3 regions of the Arthrobacter sp. 24S4-2 genome follow, and region 2 is predicted to be linked to each of the others. Evidence: riboswitches for the same ligand, from Rfam matches in the RefSeq annotation. Region 2 holds a riboswitch; each other region holds the start of a gene.
What was found. Region 2 has a riboswitch for S-adenosylmethionine ahead of FCN77_RS07570 (homoserine O-acetyltransferase). Riboswitches for the same ligand answer to the same signal wherever they lie in the genome.
Positions count from the first base shown of each region.

Region 1 (4,303 bases), 2.0 Mb from region 2:
CGGAGCTGCGCACCCACCTCAACGGCAAGGTCACAGTCATGCTGGGCCATTCGGGTGTGGGCAAGTCCACCATGGTCAACGCCCTCACGGGCGCTGAGCGCGCCACCGGCGGCGTCAACGCCGTCACGGGGCGCGGCCGGCACACCTCGTCGTCGGCCCTAGCCCTGCGGATCAGTGACGCACCTGCCGGGAGCTGGATCATCGACACACCGGGCATCCGCTCCTTTGGCCTGGCGCACGTGGATCCGGACCGGATCCTGCGGTCCTTCCCCGATCTGGAACCCGGCACCGACGCCTGCGAACGCGGCTGCAAACACGATGCCTCAGCGATCAACTGCGGTGTGGATGCCTGGGTCGCCGAAGGACACGCCGGCCCGTCCGGCGAGGCGCGGCTGGCCTCACTCCGCCGCCTGCTGGGCACCGATCCAAGGATGGAAGCGCAGGAAGCCAAGGAGCTGGGCATCGTTTCCTAGGGCGGTTTCCTAGTGCGGTTCACCCCCGGGGAGCACGGTACAGAACGCGGCGTCCCAGCCGGCCGGCCGCATAGACGGTAGTTTGGAACCATGACCCAACCCGCTTCCAGCTACAACGATGACCTCCGCCTGGCCCATGTCCTGGCTGACTCTGTCGATTCCCAGACAATGAGCCGCTTCAAGGCACTGGATCTTCAGGTTGAAACCAAGCCGGACCTGACGCCAGTGACGGATGCGGACAAGGCCGCCGAAGAGTCCATCCGCGGGCAGCTCTCCCGTTCCCGTCCCCGCGACGCCGTCCTCGGTGAAGAGTTCGGCAGCTCCGGGCACGGTTCCCGCCGCTGGATCATTGATCCGATCGACGGCACCAAGAACTTCATCCGCGGCGTGCCCGTCTGGGCCACCCTGATCGCCCTCGTCGACGAGGGCGAACCGGTGGTCGGGCTGGTCAGCGCACCCGCACTGGGCAAGCGCTGGTGGGCCGCCAAGGGCGCCGGCGCCTACATGGGGCGGTCCCTTGCTGCTGCAACGCGCCTGAAAGTCTCCAACGTTTCCAACCTTTCGGACGCGTCGCTTTCCTACTCGAGCCTGGGCGGCTGGAAGGAACGCGGCAACCTCGACGAGTTCCTTGGCCTCACCGAGGAAGTGTGGCGGACCCGCGCCTACGGCGACTTCTGGTCCTATTGCATGGTGGCCGAAGGATCGGTGGACATCGCATGCGAGCCGGAGCTGAACCTCTACGACATGGCCGCCCTCGTCCCGATCGTCACCGAAGCCGGCGGCCGCTTCACCTCGCTGGAAGGGGTGGACGGACCCTTCGGCGGAAACGCGCTGGCCACAAACTCGATCCTGCACTCCGAAGTCCTTAAACGGCTGAATCCGGACCTTGACGACCTCCTCCAGGGAGGACCGGCTCCGGAACACTGACCTTCCGGAGGGCGCGGTGGAATCGACAGCGCGCAGAATAAACGACGGCGGGATCCCCTCTGATAGGGGATCCCGCCGTCGTTTGTTCGGCAAGTTCCCCGTTTTTCCACCGCGCGTAACAAACTGCTTAATAATGCCCGCGACTTTCCCCGGGCAACGCTGATGTCCTAGGCTTTTCAGCAGGTCACGAGTGCCAGCGCTAAACCCCGGTTTGCTGGCCGGCAACCCTCCATTCGCGGTGGGGTGCCCCGGGTGACGACCAGGCCGGTCCGGAACGGACCCGGCAAGCGCGGATCCCCGGAATGCGGGGTCCTTTACAGTAAGGTCCCCATGACTACTGCCACTTTCCCCGCAAACCACCGCACCAAGACGGGCTCTGCCCCCGGACTCCTGGACGAACGGTTTGCGGTGGCCCTGCGCCCGCTGTCGGCCGTCACCGGCGCCGAGATCCAGGCGCCACTGATCCAGGGCGGTCACGTGCGTTACGCCAACCTGGACTACGGGGCCTCCGCCCCGGCCCTGTCCGTCGTGTCGGCCTACCTGAATGAAATCCTGCCCTACTACGCCAGCGTGCACCGCGGCGCCGGCTACGCCTCACAGATCAGCACCTCGGTCTACGAAAACTCCCGGAACATCGTCCGGACCTTCGTTAGCGGCAGGCCTGACGATTCCGTGATCTTCACCAGGAACACCACGGATTCCCTGAATCTGCTGGCCGGCTGCCTGCCCGTTTCAGACGGCCGGCACACCGGCGAAGTGCTCTACCTCGACATCGAACACCACGCCAACCTTCTCCCCTGGCAAGGTGTGCCGCACCGCAGCGTCGTTGCCGCCCCCACACTCAGCGCCACCATCGAGAGCCTGCGCACCGAACTCCGCCAAGGGGACATCAGCCTGCTCGCGGTAACGGGCGCCTCCAACGTCACCGGCGAAATCCTTCCGATCCGCGAGCTGGCGGCCCTGGCCCACGAACACGGCGCCCGGATTGTTGTTGACGCGGCGCAGCTGGCCCCTCACCGCCGCATCAACATCGCAGCGGACGACGTCGACTACCTCGCCTTCTCGGGCCACAAGCTGTACGCGCCCTTCGGCTCCGGCGTACTGGTCGGCCGGCCGGACTGGCTCGACGCCGGCACCCCCCACCTTGCAGGCGGCGGCGCCGTGCGGGAGGCCAGGCTGGACTCTGTCAGCTGGACCACCGGACCGGCACGGCACGAGGGCGGCTCGCCCAACGTGCTCGGCGCCGCCACGCTGGCCCGCGCCACGCAGGTCATCGGGGCCCTCGACCAGGAACTGTGGCACGCCCACGAAACCGCCATCCGGTCCTTCCTCGTTGAGGGCTTGCGGAAGATCGACGGCGTGACTGTCCACCAGATTTTCAGCGACACGGACCAGGCCGCGGACACCATTGGTGTTGTGAACTTCTCCGTCGAGGGCTACGACGCCGGCCTCGTGGCGGCCTACCTTTCGGCCGAACACGGCGTGGGCCTTCGCGACGGCCGCTTCTGCGCCCACCCGCTGCTCAAGCGCCTTGGCCTGCCTTCCGGCTCGCTGCGGGCAAGCTTCGGCGTCGGGTCCAGGCTGGAAGATGCACAGCGCCTGCTTGCCGGCATCGAAGAACTCCGCCGGACCGGACTTGGCTGGGATTATGTGGTGGACTCGGGCCGCTGGGTTCCGGCCAACGACACCCGCACCTACCCGGACTGGGCACCGAACACGCCCGGCACCGCCGGCGCGGCGCCCTGCACCGAGGACTAAACGCGGTTCGGAGCTTTCCCCGGCTCCCCGGCGGTGAAGGGGACCGGAACGGGGAGCTACTTGCGGTAAATTCGAGGGGTAAGAAATCACGCCTGCCCGAAGGAGACTGCACGTGGCACGGGGAGGCCCCAAACTGCATCACACACGCCGTCACGAGCTCGGCCGGAGCTTCCAGGGCGGCGGCGAGCACTATGACCGGGTGCGCCCCGGCTACCCTGCGGACTCCGCAGACTGGCTTGTAGGCAGCATCGGCAGGACAGCCGGGGTTGCCGACGCCGCGGACATCGGGGCGGGGACCGGAAAATTCACCGCCCTGCTTGTTGAACGCGGACTGGCTGTCTCAGCCGTGGACCCGTCAACGGACATGCTCACCCAACTGCGGTTCTCCCTTCCGGGAGTTCCCGCGACGGAGGGCACCGCAGAGGACACCGGACTCCCGGACCGTGCGTTCGACGTCGTCAGCGTTGCCCAGGCGTGGCACTGGTGCGACCCCATTCGGGCCAGTACGGAGCTTGCCCGCATCCTCCGCCCCGGCGGTGTGCTGGGGCTGGTCTGGAACCAGCTGGACACGTCGGTGCCCTGGGTGCACCGGCTCTCCCGGATCATGCATGCCGGGGATGTCCACAAACCGGACTTCCGGCCGGCAGTGGGGCCTGAATTTACCGGGCTGGAGAGCCATCTGACCCGCTGGGAGGATCCGGTGACCACCGAAGACATCGTGGAACTGGCCAAGTCGCGCAGCTACTACCTCGCTGCCGGTGAGCTCACCCGGGCGAAGGTCCGTGCCAACCTGGACTGGTACCTCCACGACCACCTGGCCCACTCCCGCGGGGAAGCCATCGGACTCCCCTACCTGACCCAGACGTGGCGGGCTTTCAAGGCATGAGTCCCGTAACCAACGCGGTAGGCTTGGACTCGTGAAGACCAGCGCGCCCTCCTCCTCCATCGAGGACTACGTCAAGGTCATCTATTCCTTCACGGAGTGGCAGGACAAGCCAATCACGTCCTCACAGCTGGCCCAGCGGCTGGGCGTGGCCAACTCCTCGGTCTCGGAAATGGTCCGCAAGCTCAAGGACCAGGGGCTGGTTGACCACAAGCCCTACAGTGCCATCACGCTCACGGCCGACGGCATCCGCCTGGCGCTG
Region 1 is NZ_CP040018.1:3,708,571-3,712,873, forward strand. It holds gene FCN77_RS17235 (ribosome small subunit-dependent GTPase A) at 1-473, shown strand, start outside; gene hisN (histidinol-phosphatase) at 564-1,400, shown strand; SAM riboswitch class IV at 1,583-1,696, shown strand; gene FCN77_RS17245 (aminotransferase class V-fold PLP-dependent enzyme) at 1,731-3,158, shown strand; gene FCN77_RS17250 (methyltransferase domain-containing protein) at 3,271-4,044, shown strand; gene FCN77_RS17255 (metal-dependent transcriptional regulator) at 4,076-4,303, shown strand, end outside.
Region 1: another riboswitch for S-adenosylmethionine. It lies ahead of FCN77_RS17245 (aminotransferase class V-fold PLP-dependent enzyme); the one in region 2 lies ahead of FCN77_RS07570 (homoserine O-acetyltransferase).

Region 2 (4,303 bases):
GACTTGTTCGGGCTGTGCTCTGCCACGAGGAGCACTGCGCCGCCCCATTCACCTCCGACGGCGAAGCCCTGGACGAAGCGCAGGAACACGAGCAGCGCCGGGGCCAAATAGCCGATCTGCGCAAAGCCGGGCAGGCAGCCCATCGCGAAGGTGGAGACGCCCACCAGGATGATGCTGAGCTGGAGCAGCTGTTTCCGGCCGAACTTGTCGCCGAAGTGGCCGAAGACGATGCCACCGATGGGGCGTGCAACAAAACCCACAGCGTAGGTGACGAAGGCGGCAATGATCCCGTCCAGTTCCGTGCCGGAATTGGGGAAGAACATCTTGCCGAAAACCAAGGTGGCCGCGGAGGCGTAGAGGAAGAACTCATACCACTCAACAACAGTGCCGGCCATGGAGGCCGTGACCACTTTCTTCAGGCCTGAGGCCTTGACGTCAGTCTCATCTGTGCGCCCTGCGGCAGAGTTTTGCGTACTCATGTGTGAACTCCTTCGGCGTCTCCGTCGACACCATGTGGACCATTCCGTAGCGAACGCGTGTGATGTGCACCACCAATGCGCCGGTCCCCTAGAGTATGGACTCACATTGCCGCAGGCTCAACGCCATTTTCTGCAGGACTGCTCTGCATAAATGCACATTGAGCCGACGGCCTATGCGAAGAAGTTCTCCCGCAACTGCACGTTGAGCTGGCCGATCTCGGTCAGGAATCCGTCGTGGCCGATAGGTGCCTCGATCACGTGTACCGGCACGTCGCCTGGAAGTGCCGCAGCGAGTTCATGGGACTGCGCGGGGAAATACAGCCGGTCGGTATCCACGGCGGCAATGAAGAATTCCGCCCTGGCCTGAGCCAGGGCTTCCTTGAGCGAGCCGCGCCCCCGCGCCACGTCGTGGCTCATGAGTACTTCCGTGATGGCGATGTAGCTGTTGGCATCGAAACGCCGCACCAGCTTGGTGCCCTGGTGGTCGAGGTAGCTCTCCACCTGGTAGCGGCCCCGGTCCCCCAGCGAGACTGCCTGCAGTGGCGCTTCGCCGCCCTGGGCGCTGCGGCCGAAGCGGGTCTCCAGCTCATCCGCGGAGCGGTACGTGATGTGCGCGATCCTGCGGGCAAGGGCCAGGCCGGCCTCGGGCTCCTGGCCGCCGTAGTAGTCGCCCCCGTTGAAGTTGACGTCCTGCCGGATGGCCAGGGTCTGCGCCTGGGCGAAGGCGATCTGCTCGGCAGTGCTGCTGGCACCGATGGAAATCACGCCGCAGCGCCGGACCCGGTCCGGGTAGCTCACCGCCCATTCCAGGGCGCGGGCCCCGCCCATCGATCCGCCCAGCACCGCGTACCAGCTGTCGATGCCCAGAACGTCGGCCAGCCGGGCCTCGGCGGCCGTGGTGTCGCGAAGGGTGACCAGGGGGAAACGTGAGCCCCACGGCTTCCCGTCCGGGGCTGGAGTGGAGGGGCCGGTGGAGCCGTAGCAGCCGCCCAGGATGTTAATGGAGACGACGAAGTACCGGTCAGTGTCAACGGGTGCACCCGGGCCGGCAAGCTGCTCCCACCAGCCCTCCTCGTCGCTGGCTCCCCTCGTCACATGCGTGCTGCCGGTCAGCGCGTGCTGCACCAGTACGGCATTGGAGCGGTCGGCGTTCAGGGTGCCCCACGTTTCGTAGGCGAGCGTTATCTCCGGCAGGTGGCCGCCCGCTTCCAGGTCAAGACTGCCGATGCTCAGGAACTTGACGGTTCCATCAGGGGCGGTTCCATCAGGGGCCGTGCTGGTATTCACTGTGTTGGTATTCACTGTGTGAATGTTTGTTTCGGGTACACCACTGCGGGTGACGGCAATCGTCATTTGAAGACCTCTTCTTCGCGCTTGCCCGCCGCCAACTGGCCGGCAGGCCAGGTCTTCACCCGGGGCACCCCGCCGCGAAAGGAGGGTTGCCGGCCAGCAAGCCGGGGCTGTCACTGGCACTCATGACCTGAAACGAGTCTACGAAATGCGTCCGTGCAATGGCGAAGATTGTGACACCAATATGACTCCCGGCGTCGAGGCGCCGGGAGTCACAGGGGTTCAGCGCTGCGGCGGCAGGCCCGTCGGGGCGGCCGCGCCGGCGCCTCAGTCGCCCTTGGCGGCGCGGAATCCGGCGTCGAGGTCAGCGATGATGTCATCGATGTGTTCGAGCCCCACCGACAGCCGGACGAGGCCCGGCGTCACGCCGGCAACCGCCTGCTGCTCGGCGGTCAGCTGGCTGTGCGTGGTCGACGCCGGGTGGATGACCAGGGAGCGCACGTCACCGATGTTCGCCACGTGGGAGTGCAGTTCCAGGGCGTCCACGAACCGCTTACCGGCTTCGGCACCGCCGGCGATGTTGAACGACACGATGGCGCCGGTGCCTTTGGGCCCGTACTTGCGGCCGCGTTCGTACCAGGGGCTGGACGGCAGCCCTGCATAGGCAACGGATTCGACGTCGTTCCGGGCTTCCAGCCACTCGGCAACGCTCACCGCATTGGCGACGTGACGCTCAACGCGCAGGCTCAGGGTTTCCAGGCCCTGGGCAATGAGGAAGGCGTTGAACGGGGAGACGGCCGAGCCAAGGTCGCGAAGCAGCTGCACGCGGGCCTTGAGGATGTAGGACAGGTTGGCGCCCAGGGCACCGTCCGCGCCGAGGTCCCGCGCGTACACCAGTCCGTTGTAGGTGGGGTCGGGGATGTTGAAGCCAGGGAATCTTTCGGGGTCCTTGCCGAAGTCGAAGTTGCCCGAGTCCACAATTACCCCGGCGATGGCACTGCCGTGGCCGCCGAGATACTTCGTTGCCGAGTGCACCACGACGTCCGCGCCCCACTCCAGCGGCCGGATCAGGTAGGGAGTGGACAGCGTGTTGTCCACGATCAGCGGGACGCCGGCTTCGTGGGCGGTGCGCGAGACGCCCTCGATGTCCAGGACGTCCTGGCGGGGATTGGACACCACTTCGGCGAAGAAAAGCTTGGTGTTGGGCCGGACAGCGTCCTTCCAGTGCTGGAGGTTGTCCGGATCCTCGACGAACGTCACCGAGATGCCGAACTTCTTCAGGGTGTGGGCCAGCAGGTTGTAGGTGCCCCCATAAAGGCTGGGGCTGGCCACCACGTGGTCGCCTGCTTCGGCGACATTGAGGATGGCGAACGTTTCGGCTGCCTGCCCGGAGCTCAGCAGCAGGGCCGCCAGGCCGCCTTCGAGGCTGGCGACGCGCTGTTCAACCGCGTCCTGGGTGGGGTTGCCGATCCGTGTGTAGATGGGCGCAAGCTCGGCCAGCGCGAAGCGGTTGGCGGCGCTTTCGGCGCTGGGGAACACGAACGACGTCGTCTGGTAGATGGGCAGCGCCCGCGCGCCGGTGGCGCTGTCCGGCTCCTGGCCGGCGTGGATCTGTCGGGTTTCAAATGACCATGCGTTGGACATCGGGAAGCTCCTTCTTGGGAAGGGCACCTGTGCCGGAGGCAGGATGTGCCGTCCCAGGGCTGGTGCCGCGCTTGCCGCCCGGCGGGCGCCGGAAGGCCTGGTCTTCACCCGGGGCACCCCACCGCGGAACGAGGGTTGCCGGCCAGCAAGCCGGGGCTTGATGCTGGCGCTCATGACCTGGGCCCAGTCTAGGAAAGGGAAGATGCGCGTGAACAGCTTTGTGACGAAGGACGTCAACCCCCTGGTTCCGGCGGCTCCCGGGCGCCCGTTCGGGACATCCCATCAAGGTTAGGGGACCCTTAGCTGAGAGCTCCATCACAAAGTGTCAAGATGATGGCATGCGCATGGATCACGTCTCTTACGCCTGTGAACAGGATGGCCTGGCAGCCACCACCGAACGTATTTCGTCCGCCCTCGGCGTCGAAGCCGTAAAGGGCGGGGTGCACCCCCGTTTCGGCACCCGTAACATGATCATCCCGCTCGCCGGGCACAAATACCTGGAGGTTGTGGAGGTCCTTGACCACCCGGCATCCGACAAGGCTCCGTTCGGCCAGGCCGTCCGGGCACGCTCCGCCGCAGGCGGCGGCTGGATGGGCTGGTGCGTCGAAGTGGACGACCTGGCACCGTTCGAAGAACGTCTGGGCCGCGCCGCCGTCAACGGCAACCGCAAGTTCCCCGACGGCCGCGAACTCGTCTGGAAGCAGATCGGCATTTTGGGCCTCATCGCGGACCCGCAGGTGCCTTACATGCTCAAGTGGGAAGGCGATCCGGACCTCCACCCGTCCAACGCCTACGCAAGCAACGTCAAGATGTCCAGCCTCACCATTGCCGGCTCCGCGGAGCGGGTCACAGAATGGCTGGGCGAGCCGGTCGAGAGGCCGCTGGAGGAC
Region 2 is NZ_CP040018.1:1,660,168-1,664,470, reverse strand. It holds gene FCN77_RS07575 (MFS transporter) at 1-479, opposite strand, end outside; gene FCN77_RS07570 (homoserine O-acetyltransferase) at 651-1,832, opposite strand; SAM riboswitch class IV at 1,845-1,960, opposite strand; gene FCN77_RS07565 (bifunctional o-acetylhomoserine/o-acetylserine sulfhydrylase) at 2,097-3,413, opposite strand; SAM riboswitch class IV at 3,476-3,591, opposite strand; gene FCN77_RS07560 (VOC family protein) at 3,752-4,303, shown strand, end outside.

Region 3 (4,303 bases), 2.0 Mb from region 2:
GGATGCAGTCTGGCATGTGGCCGGAGACGGCGTGCTGTCCGGAAAGAAGGAGGGGCGCGACGCCATCCTGGCCTATTTCGGTGAACTCGGAACGCGTTCCGGAGGCAACCTGAAGGTGACCGTTGAGGAGATCATCGGTGGGGAAACCAACACCGTTGCGGTGCAGAACAACCGTGCAGAGAACGGCGGCCGGGCCCTGGACCAGGACGGCGCAATTGCATTCCGGGTGGCTGACGGCAAGATCACCGAGGGGCGGGAGTTCTTCCAGGACACCGCGAAAGGCGACGCATTCTGGGCCTAGCCGAACCTACAGCGAGACCCAGTACTTCCGCACCTCCGGCACCGCGGCCGCAACCAGTTCGCCACTGATGGGAACCGACGCCTCGGCCACACCAACGTCATCCCACTGCGCCACCACCCGGGTATCCCCCCAGCGGTAGCGGCCAGAGCCAGAACCCACGGTTGACGGAGGGGCGCCGGGTGACCCGCAAGGCGCTTTTTTAGCGCGAACGGTCAGTTAAGGCCCTCAAAATGCAGGAATCAGGGCCGTATCTGCCCGTTCGCGCTGTTCGTTCGCGCTATTCCGATCTGCGTTGGTCAGATCTGCTTGAGTGCCTGCTCCAGGTCGCGGATGAGGTCGTCAACATCCTCGAGCCCCACGGACAGCCGCACCACGCCGTCGCTCAGCCCGATGGCCGCACGGCCTTCCGGACCCATGGCGCGGTGCGTGGTGGTGGCCGGGTGGGTGATCAGTGACTTCGCATCGCCGAGGTTGTTGGAGATGTCGATGATCCGCAGCGAATCCAGCAGCGCGAAGGCGGCCTCCTTCGCCGTACGGCCCCCGGACGCTGAAAGCTCCAGCGTGAGCACTGTGCCGCCGGCCTTCATCTGCTTGGCGGCCAGTTCGTACTGCGGGTGGGATTTCAGGAGCGGGTACTTGACCCAGCTGACGGCGGGCTGCTCCTCAAGCCACTCGGCCAGGCGAAGTGCGGAGGCGGAGGAATGGTTGACGCGCAGCGCCATGGTTTCCAGGCCCTTGGTCAGGACCCAGGCGTTGAATGCGGACAGCGCCGGCCCGGTATGGCGCATGAGCTGCTTGACCGGTCCGTCGATGAACTCCTTGGTGCCCAGGATGGCACCGCCAAGGACCCGGCCCTGGCCGTCGATGTGCTTGGTGCCGGAGTAAACGATCACGTCGGCACCGAGTTCGCCGCAGCGCTGCAGTAGGGGAGTGGCAAAGACGTTGTCGACGACGACGGTCGCCCCTGCCGCGTGTGCCAGTTCGCTGACAGCGGCGATGTCCACGATTTCCTGCATCGGGTTGGACGGCGACTCGAAGAAGACCGCCGTCGTCGGCTCCGAAAGGGCGGCGCGCCACTGCTCAAGGTCCGGGCCGTCCACAAACACAGTTTCCACGCCCCACCGGGGCAGGATCTCGTTCAGGATCACAAAGCAGGAGCCGAACAGCGAGCGTGCGGCCACAACGCGGTCACCGGCAGCCAGCAGGGCACCCAGTGCCGTGAAGACGGCGGACATTCCCGACGCCGTCGCAAAGCACGCTTCGGTGCCTTCGAGCAACCGGAGCCGCTCCTGGAACGTGGCCACGGAGGGATTGCCGTAGCGGGAGTACACAAACCGTTCGTCCTCGCCGGTGAAGGCGCGCTCGGCAGCTGCCGCGGATTCATACACGAAGCCGGAGTTCAGGAAGATCGGCTCCGCGGTCTCCTGGAAATTGGTGCGGTCAAGACCGCCGCGAACAGCCTGGGTGTCAGGGCTCCAGCCGGCGGCGTCGGGGTTGAAGGTCACTTAGTTCTTTCCGAGGTTGGTGGGCAGGCCGCGGTTCTTCCAGCCGTTGACGGTGCGCTCGCCCCATCGGTCCGGTTCGCCCTCAAAGCCTTCAAGGACGTTGTAGGCCGTGAACCCGGCCTGCGTGGCGGCAATTGCGGCGGCCACCGAGCGCGCGCCGGAACGGCAAAGGAACACCAATTCGACGCCGGTGTCCTCCGGAGCCTGCTGCTTCAGCTGGTCGACGAAATCCGGGTTGGGGATGCCGCCGGGGAAGGTCCACTGGATGAAGAGGGGATCATTTCGCTTTTCGTTGGCGGACGCCGTTTCCGGGATGCCGATATGCGCCCACTCGCCCTCGGTGCGGACATCCACCAGGACTGCGCCCTGTTCCAGCTTGGCCCAGGCGTCCTGCGGGCTCAGGTCTCCGGCGTAGCTCACGCGTGCCCCTCGAAACCGTCGCCGGGGAAGTCGGCGTCGAAGTCGAGCTCGTCCACCGCGGTTGCCACAGCAGCGTCGGCAGTGGCGATGGCTGCCGGAAGGATCACAGCCTGCGCAACGATCACGGTGGTGCCGTTGAACGTGGCCGCCGGGCTCCCGTGCAGGACGTAGCCTTCGGCCAGCGCCGCGGAGATGCGCTCGCAGAAGGAACGGTCATCCGGGCCGGTGATCAGGCGGTACGCCAGCTTTTCCTGGGACAGGTCCTGGCCAGCGGCAGCCGGGGCGGCGGCCGGAACCAGTTGGGCGGGGGCGTCAGACACGACGGGTCTCCTTCTCTCACGCTTGCAGCTCGAATTGGTCGATATGCCGAGTATTCACCTGAGGCACCCCGCCGCGAAAGGGAGGGTTGCCGACCGGCCAGTCAGGGCTTGGCACCGGTTCTCATTACTCCCCAAAAACGTAACACTTACGACGGCGGCCCGCACCGCCGTCGTCGTCATCTTCCGTAACGGGACCACGCGCAATGCGCAATCAACCCGGAGCCAATCGGGGGTTATTGCGGCCCGTACATGACCCTGCGTTGCAGTTACAAATGGCCGCACCGGGAGGATAATGACGGGAGATGAACCGCTGTAACGCCGGATGAAACCAGGCAGCCGTGAACAGATCCAACGGGAATACAGTCAGTCCCATGCTGCACTTCGGTTGGTTTGTGGGTCACGGATTTGGCGTCCAGGGCTGGGGAACGCCCGGCTACGGCGTCGGCTACGACTGGAAAAAGCCGGCGCTCTATCAGCACGCCGTGCGCGAATTCGAGCGGGCCGGGCTGGACCTGTTCATCATCGAGGACTCCCTCACGGTTCCGGACACCTACGGCGGCAGTGCCGAGGTGTCGCTGGCGCAGGCGTCCTTTGCGCCCAAGCACGATCCGCTGGCACTGGTCCCGTACCTGCTCTCCGCCGCGGAACACCTGGGCATTGTTCCCACGGTCAGCGCCTCTTTCTACCCGCCGTTTACGGCAGCCCGGCTGCTGGCCACCCTGCAGCACTTTTCCAACGGCCAGCTGGGCTGGAACGTGGTGACGTCCGGCAGCGACCTTGCCGCGCAGAACTACGGGCTGGACCAGCAGATCGAGCATGACCTCCGCTACGAGAAAGCCGAGGAGTTCGTGGTCGTTGTCCGCAAACTCTGGCGCAGCTGGGCCCCCGACGCCATCCTGGAGGACGCGGAAGCGGGCGTCTTTGCGGACCACACGAAGGTCCATCCGATCAACCACAACGGCGAGTTCTTCAAGGTCCGGGGGCCGCTGAACACCGCACCGCTGCCGGAGGAGCCGGTGCTGGTCCAGGCCGGCGCGTCGCCGCGGGGCAAGGCCTTCGCGGGCGCAAACGCCGACGTCGCAATAGCCCTGGCCCGGGGCGCGGACGGCATGAAGGACTACCGCAACTCCATCCGGGCGGAGGCCGCCGCGGCCGGCCGGAACCCAGACGACGTCAAGGTGCTGTTCGTCCTCAAACCCACCGTGGTGGGCTCCCGCGCCGAGGCTGATGACCTCCGTGAGCAGCGCCGGCAGCTCACGCAGCGCGACATCGACAGCCAGCTGAACTCCATCTCCTACCTCTCGGTCATCGACTTCAAACAGTTCGACCTCGACGCGCCGCTCCCCGAACTCACCACCAACAGCAACCAGGGGACCCTGGACCACTTCGCCAAGGCAGGTCCGCCCGGATCCACGCTGCGCCAGCTCCTGCAGGCACGCAGCGGCGGCGCGGGCGACAGCATCATCGGCACGGCCGAGGACATTGCGGAGTACCTCGAGGAGACCGGCGCCCAGGTGGGTGGGGACGGGTTCCTGTTCTCCGGCTTCGTAGACCCGGCCACTGTTCACGGCGTCCTGGATCGCCTGGCGCCGGTGCTGCGGCGGCGGGGGCTGCTCCGTACAAGCTATGGCGACGGCGGGTTCCGCCGGAACCTGCTGGACTTCTAGCGCCATGGGAAACGGCGGCAGCACTTTCCTCATCGGCACGGCGCACGTGCGTGCCAAGGACATCGCTGAGGCCGCGGCGGATCCGGCCAT
Region 3 is NZ_CP040018.1:5,222,117-5,226,419, reverse strand. It holds gene FCN77_RS24295 (nuclear transport factor 2 family protein) at 1-301, shown strand, start outside; gene FCN77_RS26460 (hypothetical protein) at 308-460, opposite strand; gene FCN77_RS24290 (O-succinylhomoserine sulfhydrylase) at 598-1,806, opposite strand; gene FCN77_RS24285 (rhodanese-like domain-containing protein) at 1,807-2,226, opposite strand; gene FCN77_RS24280 (DUF1737 domain-containing protein) at 2,223-2,486, opposite strand; SAM riboswitch class IV at 2,560-2,675, opposite strand; gene FCN77_RS24275 (NtaA/DmoA family FMN-dependent monooxygenase) at 2,918-4,213, shown strand; partial or broken gene FCN77_RS24270 (aromatic amino acid ammonia-lyase) at 4,173-4,303, shown strand, end outside.
Region 3: another riboswitch for S-adenosylmethionine. It lies ahead of FCN77_RS24280 (DUF1737 domain-containing protein); the one in region 2 lies ahead of FCN77_RS07570 (homoserine O-acetyltransferase).